DNA from 3 places in the Paralcaligenes ginsengisoli genome. Region 2 is predicted to be linked to each of the others. Evidence: predicted binding sites of a transcription regulator. Region 2 holds the regulator's gene; each other region holds the start of a gene.
What was found. Region 2 encodes HrcA, which represses chaperone genes, less so after heat shock. Its sites were predicted from a motif close to TTAGCACTCNNNNNNNNNGAGTGCTAA; they were not measured.

Region 1: a site for HrcA is predicted at 962-988, ahead of rpoH (RNA polymerase sigma factor RpoH). Genes of this name have one in related genera too.
Region 3: a site for HrcA is predicted at 1,361-1,387, ahead of ACYVIS_RS11340 (co-chaperone GroES). Genes of this name have one in related genera too.

The regions. Positions count from the first base shown of each region.
Region 1 is NZ_BAAGUZ010000002.1:476,964-479,233, reverse strand. Features, by position in the region: gene ACYVIS_RS02405 (Bug family tripartite tricarboxylate transporter substrate binding protein) at 1-905, shown strand, start outside; gene rpoH (RNA polymerase sigma factor RpoH) at 1,035-1,919, shown strand.
Region 2 is NZ_BAAGUZ010000038.1:45,086-47,355, reverse strand. Features, by position in the region: gene hemH (ferrochelatase) at 1-990, opposite strand, end outside; gene hrcA (heat-inducible transcriptional repressor HrcA) at 1,049-2,059, opposite strand; gene ACYVIS_RS18145 (NAD kinase) at 2,175-2,270, shown strand, end outside.
Region 3 is NZ_BAAGUZ010000020.1:48,570-50,839, forward strand. Features, by position in the region: gene groL (chaperonin GroEL) at 1-990, opposite strand, end outside; gene ACYVIS_RS11340 (co-chaperone GroES) at 1,019-1,306, opposite strand; gene ACYVIS_RS11345 (SDR family NAD(P)-dependent oxidoreductase) at 1,884-2,270, shown strand, end outside.

The DNA of each region.
Region 1 (2,270 bases), on a different contig from region 2:
AGGCCGCCGCTTATCCCAGCGAGCCGATCAGCATTGTCGTGCCGTTTCCGCCCGGAGGCACTACGGATCTTGTGGCTCGTGTGCTGGCGGAAAAGCTGGCTTTGCAATTGAAGCAATCGGTCATCGTCAAGAACCGCCAAGGCGCGGGCGGAAATATCGGCGCGGCGGAAGTGGCCCGCGCAAAACCCGATGGCTACACGCTGTTGCTATCGAGTGCGGGGCCGCTCAGTATTAACCAGCAGTTATATGCCAACCCAGGCTATGATCCAGTCAAGGATTTCGCGCCGGTGTCGCTGGTGGCTTCGGTGCCGATCATGTTGGTCAGCAATCCGAAAGCGCCGTTTACCACTCTGGCTGGGCTGATCGCCTATGCCAAGGCGCATCCGGGCCAGCTTTCGTATGGATCTCAGGGTAGCGGCACGACCAGCCACCTGACCATGGAACTGCTGAAGCTGGATGCCGGAATCGATCTGCAGCATATTCCCTATCGCGGCAGCGCGCCTGCCGCGGCGGACCTGATCGGTGGACAGATCCAGGTCATGTTCGACAACTCGCCCACCACTTTGCCCCAAGTCAAGGCGGGTACCATGCGCGCGCTGGGCGTCGCATCCAGCCACCGCATACCCGAAATGAAGAATATCCCGGCCATTGCCGAAATAGTTCCAGGCTTCGAGTCCGAGGCCTGGTTCGGCCTGGTGGCGCCGGCAGGCACGCCGGCCCAAACGCTGGACACACTGAATGCGGCCGTTCGCCGGGTGCTGGCCGATCCGGCCGTCATTTCCCGTTTCAGGGCGGTGGGTGTCAATCTGGTGGGCGACTCCCCCAGCGAGTTTCGCCGGTTTATCCAGGCTGAAGTGGGTAAATGGGGCAAAATCATCAAGGCCACAGGCTTGAAGCTGGGGTAGCTCGCGAATTCGGCAGCCGGGAAAAGGAACTTTTGACCCCAGGGCGGATCTTAAGATTAGCACTCTCGCTACCAGAGTGCTAATATAGAAACCTGCTTATTCCTTATTTCTTGAAGGGTCTGCTGCCTGATGACACAAAACTCGCAATCTTTGGCCTTGTCCAACTCCACTTTGGCCATGGCTATTTCCAACCCAGGTGCTTTAGGCACGATCGAAGCCTATATCAGCGCCGTCAATCGCCTGCCCTTGCTCACTCAAGAGCAGGAAGTGGCTTTGGGTCAGCGTTTGCGTGACGACTCCGACCTCGATGCCGCCCGTCAACTGATTATTTCGCATTTGCGGCTGGTCGTGTCCGTGTCGCGCCAGTATCTGGGCTATGGCCTGGCGCATGCCGATCTTATCCAGGAAGGCAATGTGGGCCTCATGAAGGCCGTCAAGCGCTTCGACCCCGATCGCGGGGTGCGCCTGGTGTCGTTTGCCGTGCACTGGATCAAGGCTGAAATCCACGAATATATCGTGCGCAACTGGCGTCTGGTCAAGGTGGCAACCACCAAGGCTCAGCGCAAGCTGTTTTTCAATTTGCGCAAGATGCGTCCCGATGGACAAACGCTCGATACTGAACAGGTCAGCGCCATTGCCCGTGAACTCAACGTTCGCCCCGAGGACGTCAGCGAGATGGAAGTCCGGCTTTCGGGCCGTGAAATGGCGCTCGATGGCCAAAGCGACGACGAAGATGCGTACGCACCCATTGCCTATCTGTCGGATGACGGGCAGCAAGAACCTTCGCGGGTACTTGAGCGCCGCGCACACGATACCCTGCATGGCGCGGGCCTGACTGGCGCACTCGATGGCCTGGATGCCCGCTCGCGCCGTATCGTCGAAGCGCGCTGGTTGCAGGACGAAGGCGGTGCGACGCTGCACGAACTGGCTGCCGAGTTCGGTGTGTCGGCCGAGCGCGTGCGGCAAATTGAAGCCGCCGCTTTCAAAAAAATGCGTGTGGCCCTGACGGCTTGAGCTCCTTTTACTTGCAGTGGCGCCGTTTGTCTGCAATGTGCCACGGCTTGGGCTGTGATATGACACATTTTGATACAAGGTGGCGGGAGAAACCGAGAACTTATTGCCGAAGAGCCTGACTAATCTTCCATAGACAGCGAACTTGGCACCTGCTGCCGGGTTCATGTTCTTGTCGTCCGTTTCGGCTTCTCCTCTTTCCCCTCCCTTTTGAAACGGATGTTTGCGGGACTCTCCACGAGTCCCGTTTTTTATGCGCGCCGCGCGCAGGCATTGAAAACAGTATTGCCCAATGACAGCCGGCGCTAAAAGCAGAGATATGCATCAATCCCGATATAGAGATCTATGGGGCAG
Region 2 (2,270 bases):
GCACGGCAGATAACGGAACTGTTCGCCGCCCGCCGCCAAAAATGCGTCCCGGCATTGCAGCTGGATTTCTTCAAGCGTTTCCAGGCAGTCGGCCAGGAACCCGGGACACATCACGTCCACACGCTTGATGCCCTGCTTCGCCCAGGCCTTCAGGGTGGGTTCGGTGTAAGGCTCAAGCCATTTTTCCGCGCCGAAACGGCTTTGGAACGAGACCTCGACCAGGCTCGCATCGGCGCCCAGCGACTGTTTGAGCAGCATCGCGGTTTCCATGCAGTCGCGATAATAAGGGTCGCCCTGCTCCACCACGCGCCGCGGCAGGCCGTGAAAGCTGAGCAGCAATTTTTGCGGTTTGCCATGTTCCTGCCAGTAGCGCCGCACTTGGGCGGCCAGAGCGCCGATATAGGCCGGATCAGTGCAAAAGCGCTTTACAAAACGCAGCTCGGGCTGATTGCGCAGGCGCGCCGCCACCGCCGCCACCTGGTCGACCGCGGTCGCCGTGGTGCTGGCGGCATACTGCGGATACATGGGAACGGTCAAAATACGTTCGCAACCCTGGGCACGCAAGTTCGCAAGAGCAGCGGCAATCGACGGATTGCCGTAACGCATGGCCAGCTCGACTCGAACCGGCGCGCCCTCCGCATCCAGTTGCCGCTGCACCCCCTGCGCCTGGGCGCGGCTCCATACCAGCAGCGGCGATCCGCCCTCCATCCATATTTCCTCATAGCGGGGAGCCAGCTTGCGCGGACGGCGCGTCAGGATGAAACCGCGCAAAATGACCTGCCACAAAAGAGCGGGAATTTCGATAACGCGCGAGTCGGACAGGAATTCGGCCAGATAGCGGCGAATCGATGGCGCGGTGGGCAGGTCGGGCGTACCCAGATTCACCAGCAGCACCCCTACGGGGCCCGCGTCGCGCGGCGGCGGGCTGGTATCGAAAGCATGGGGATCGGCCGGCTCGGGCTGAAAACGGGGGGCAAATAAACTCGACACGTGACCGCTCTTGGTGTTTTATGTGGCCCCGCCGCGCGGCAAGGACTGGAAATGGAATTCAGGGCTGGTTATGGCTAAGCGCATTGGACAGCAGGCGCGCCGTAATATCGACAATCGGAATGACGCGTTCGTAAGACATGCGCGAGGGCCCTATGACACCCAGCGTGCCCACCACCTTGCCGTCCACCCCATAGGGCGCCGTAATGACCGAGACATCTTCCATGGGAACCAGCCGCGAATCGCCGCCGATATAGATCTGTACGCCTTGCGCCCGGCTGGATACATCCAGCAATTGCAGAAGATCGGTTTTCTTTTCGAACAGGGCGAACATCCGGCGCAAGCGATCCATATCGGAAGCGATATCGGTGATATCGAGCAAATTGCGCTCTCCCGAGATGACTACCGCCTCATCGGAATCGTCTGTCGCGGTGCCAGCCTCGACCGCGGCCTGCATCAGGCGCGAGATATCCGCCTGCAGGGACGAAAGCTCATCGGCCAGCGAAGCCCGTACCTGGCTGAACGACATGCCGGCAAAATGATGATTGAAGAAATTGCTGGCTTCTTGCAGTTCCTGCTCGAGGTAGTCGCGCGATACCGACAGAATACGGTTTTGCACGTCGCCATCGGGCGTCACGATGATCAGCAGCACCCGTTTGTCGGACAGGCGAATGAATTCGATCTGGCGAAACACTTGCGCCCGCTTCGGCGCCAGCACCACCCCCGCAAACTGCGACAAATTCGATAACAGGGCCGCCGCGGCATTCACTGCCCGGCTGGGTTCAGTTACCGGCAGCATTTCGCGTATCTGGGCCGGCTGCAATACTTCGAAGCGCTGCACCGCCAGCAGACGGTCGACGAACATCCGGTAGCCGCGCGGAGTGGGAATGCGGCCCGCCGAAGTGTGCGGGCTATGGATCAGGCCCAGCTCTTCGAGATCGGCCATGACGTTGCGTATGGTCGCCGGCGAAAGGTCGAACATTTTGGAAAGCGTGCGCGACCCTACCGGCTGGCCATCAGCGATATAACGTTCGATAAGCGCTTTTAAAAGCGCATTGGCTCTGTCATCCATATCCGTATTTTATGTAATCTGGCGAAAACAGGCTTTTTTTACCTACTTCCTAAACTCGGGACACCCATATAATCGATTTATCACCACTCTAATCCATTACTCAAGGTCTGTGCCCATGCACTTCAAAACCGTTGCGATTATCGGCCGCCATCAGGACAGTGGACTCGATACACCTTTGCGTCAACTAGCCGACACTTTACAGGCTGCGGGA
Region 3 (2,270 bases), on a different contig from region 2:
GGTGTTTTCTTTAGCCACTTCGATGCGCTTGGCCTGACCCAGATCGGTCAGGGCGGCTTTCTCGAGCGACATGCCGGTTTCTTCCGAAATCACAACGCCGCCGGTCAGGATGGCGATATCTTCCAGCATGGCCTTGCGACGGTCGCCGAAGCCAGGAGCCTTGACAGCCGTGGTCTTCAGAATGCCGCGAATGTTGTTGACCACCAGAGTAGCCAGGGCTTCGCCTTCGACGTCTTCGGCAATGATCAGCAAAGGACGGCTGGATTTTGCAACTTGCTCGAGAATCGGCAAGAGGTCGCGGATGTTGCTGATTTTCTTGTCGAAAATCAAGACATACGGATCTTCCAGAACCGACACTTGCTTGTCGGGATTGTTGATGAAGTAGGGCGACAGATAGCCGCGGTCGAATTGCATGCCTTCGACGACGTCCAGTTCATTTTCCAGCGATTTGCCGTCTTCGACGGTGATCACGCCTTCTTTGCCCACTTTGTCCATGGCATTGGCAATGATTTCGCCAATCGAGCTGTCGCTGTTGGCCGAGATCGAACCGACCTGGGCGATTTCCTTGCTGGTGGTGCAAGGCTTGGACAGTTTCTTCAACTCTTCGACGGCAACGGCAACAGCTTTGTCGATACCGCGCTTGAGGTCCATGGGGTTGATGCCGGCGGCCACGTATTTCAGGCCTTCTTCGACGATCGACTGAGCCAGCACGGTAGCGGTGGTGGTGCCATCGCCCGCGTTGTCGGACGTTTTGGAGGCAACTTCTTTAACCAGTTGTGCACCGATGTTTTCGAATTTGTCTTTCAGTTCGATTTCTTTGGCAACCGAAACACCGTCTTTGGTCACGGTGGGGGCGCCGAAAGAGCGCTCCAGAACCACGTTGCGGCCTTTAGGGCCCAAAGTCGTTTTCACGGCATTGGCGAGAATGTTCACGCCACGGACGATGCGCACGCGAGCGTCATCGCCAAATAGTACTTGCTTAGCAGCCATTATTAAATTCCTTGCTTGATTCGGATGATTACTGGATTACGGCGAGGACTTCTTCCTCGCGAATAACGAGCAGCTCTTCGCCGTCAACCTTGACTGCCTGGCCGGCATATTTGCCGAACAGAATCTTGTCGCCGGCCTTCAGATCAACCGGCAGCACTTTGCCGTCTTCGGTTCTTTTGCCAGGACCTACAGCGATGACTTCGCCTTGATCGGGTTTTTCAGCGGCGCTTTCGGGAATTACAATGCCCGACGCAGTGGTGCGCTCGTTGTCCAGACGCTTGACGATCACGCGATCGTTCAAAGGACGCAGTGCCATGGAGGAACTCCTGTTCAGTAAAAAAATGGAAATATTAGGGTAGGGGGTCAATTGTTAGCACTCAACCCCTTCGAGTGCTAATTATAGGGATGAATTGAATTTGTTCAAGTGGGGGGGAAGGGTTTGTTACATTTTTGATGTCGAATGTCGAACACCACTTGTAGACGTTCGCGAAGATAAGATCAACGCCCATCAATGAACGTTGATCGCTTGCGATATTGCCGGATCAACGATAGCTACTGTGCCAAGGAACCCCAATGAACAGGAGCTATGAGGTCATCTGTGTGGCCGGTCCGGGCAAAAGGCCGTCTTTGGAAGTCATACATCGCGCTCTGATGAGTTCCGCTATCGCACCAGCCCCCTGTTTCCAAGGAGCGTAAGATGCCACCTTAAGGCTTAATCAAAATGAAGCAAGAACTTGCACTTCGCCAGATACAATTGCCTCCCACGGTCTGGAGAACAGACGTGTCGCGCTTGTAACGGGTATTGGGGCGGCTATGGGTTTAGCTGCCTTGCTTTGAATTGCGGCGCAAATCCTGACTATCTCCAACTGCCTTAAATATCTTCAAAACTTAATATGACAATTCCCAACTCCTCTCTACCGGTCAGTGTCGTAACTGGCGCCGCACGCGGCATCGGGCTCGCAACCATTCGATGGTTTCTGGCTCACGGCCACCAAGTGGTTATGCTCGACATTGATGCCGAGGAACTCTCAAAAGCCGCACTCGAGTATCAAGGTGACAAGCGCGTACTTGCGCTGCCCTGTGACGTGTCGAACCCCGAGCAAGTGCAAGAGACCATGGCGCGGATCGAGGCGCACTTTGGCCGCATCGATGCGCTGGTGAACAATGCCGGCGTTGCTGTGTTCAAGACGTTAGGCACGACCTCGTTCGAAGAGTGGCGCTACGTGATGGCGACAAATCTGGATGGCGCCTTCCTCTGCTCGCAAGCCTGCGTACCCGTG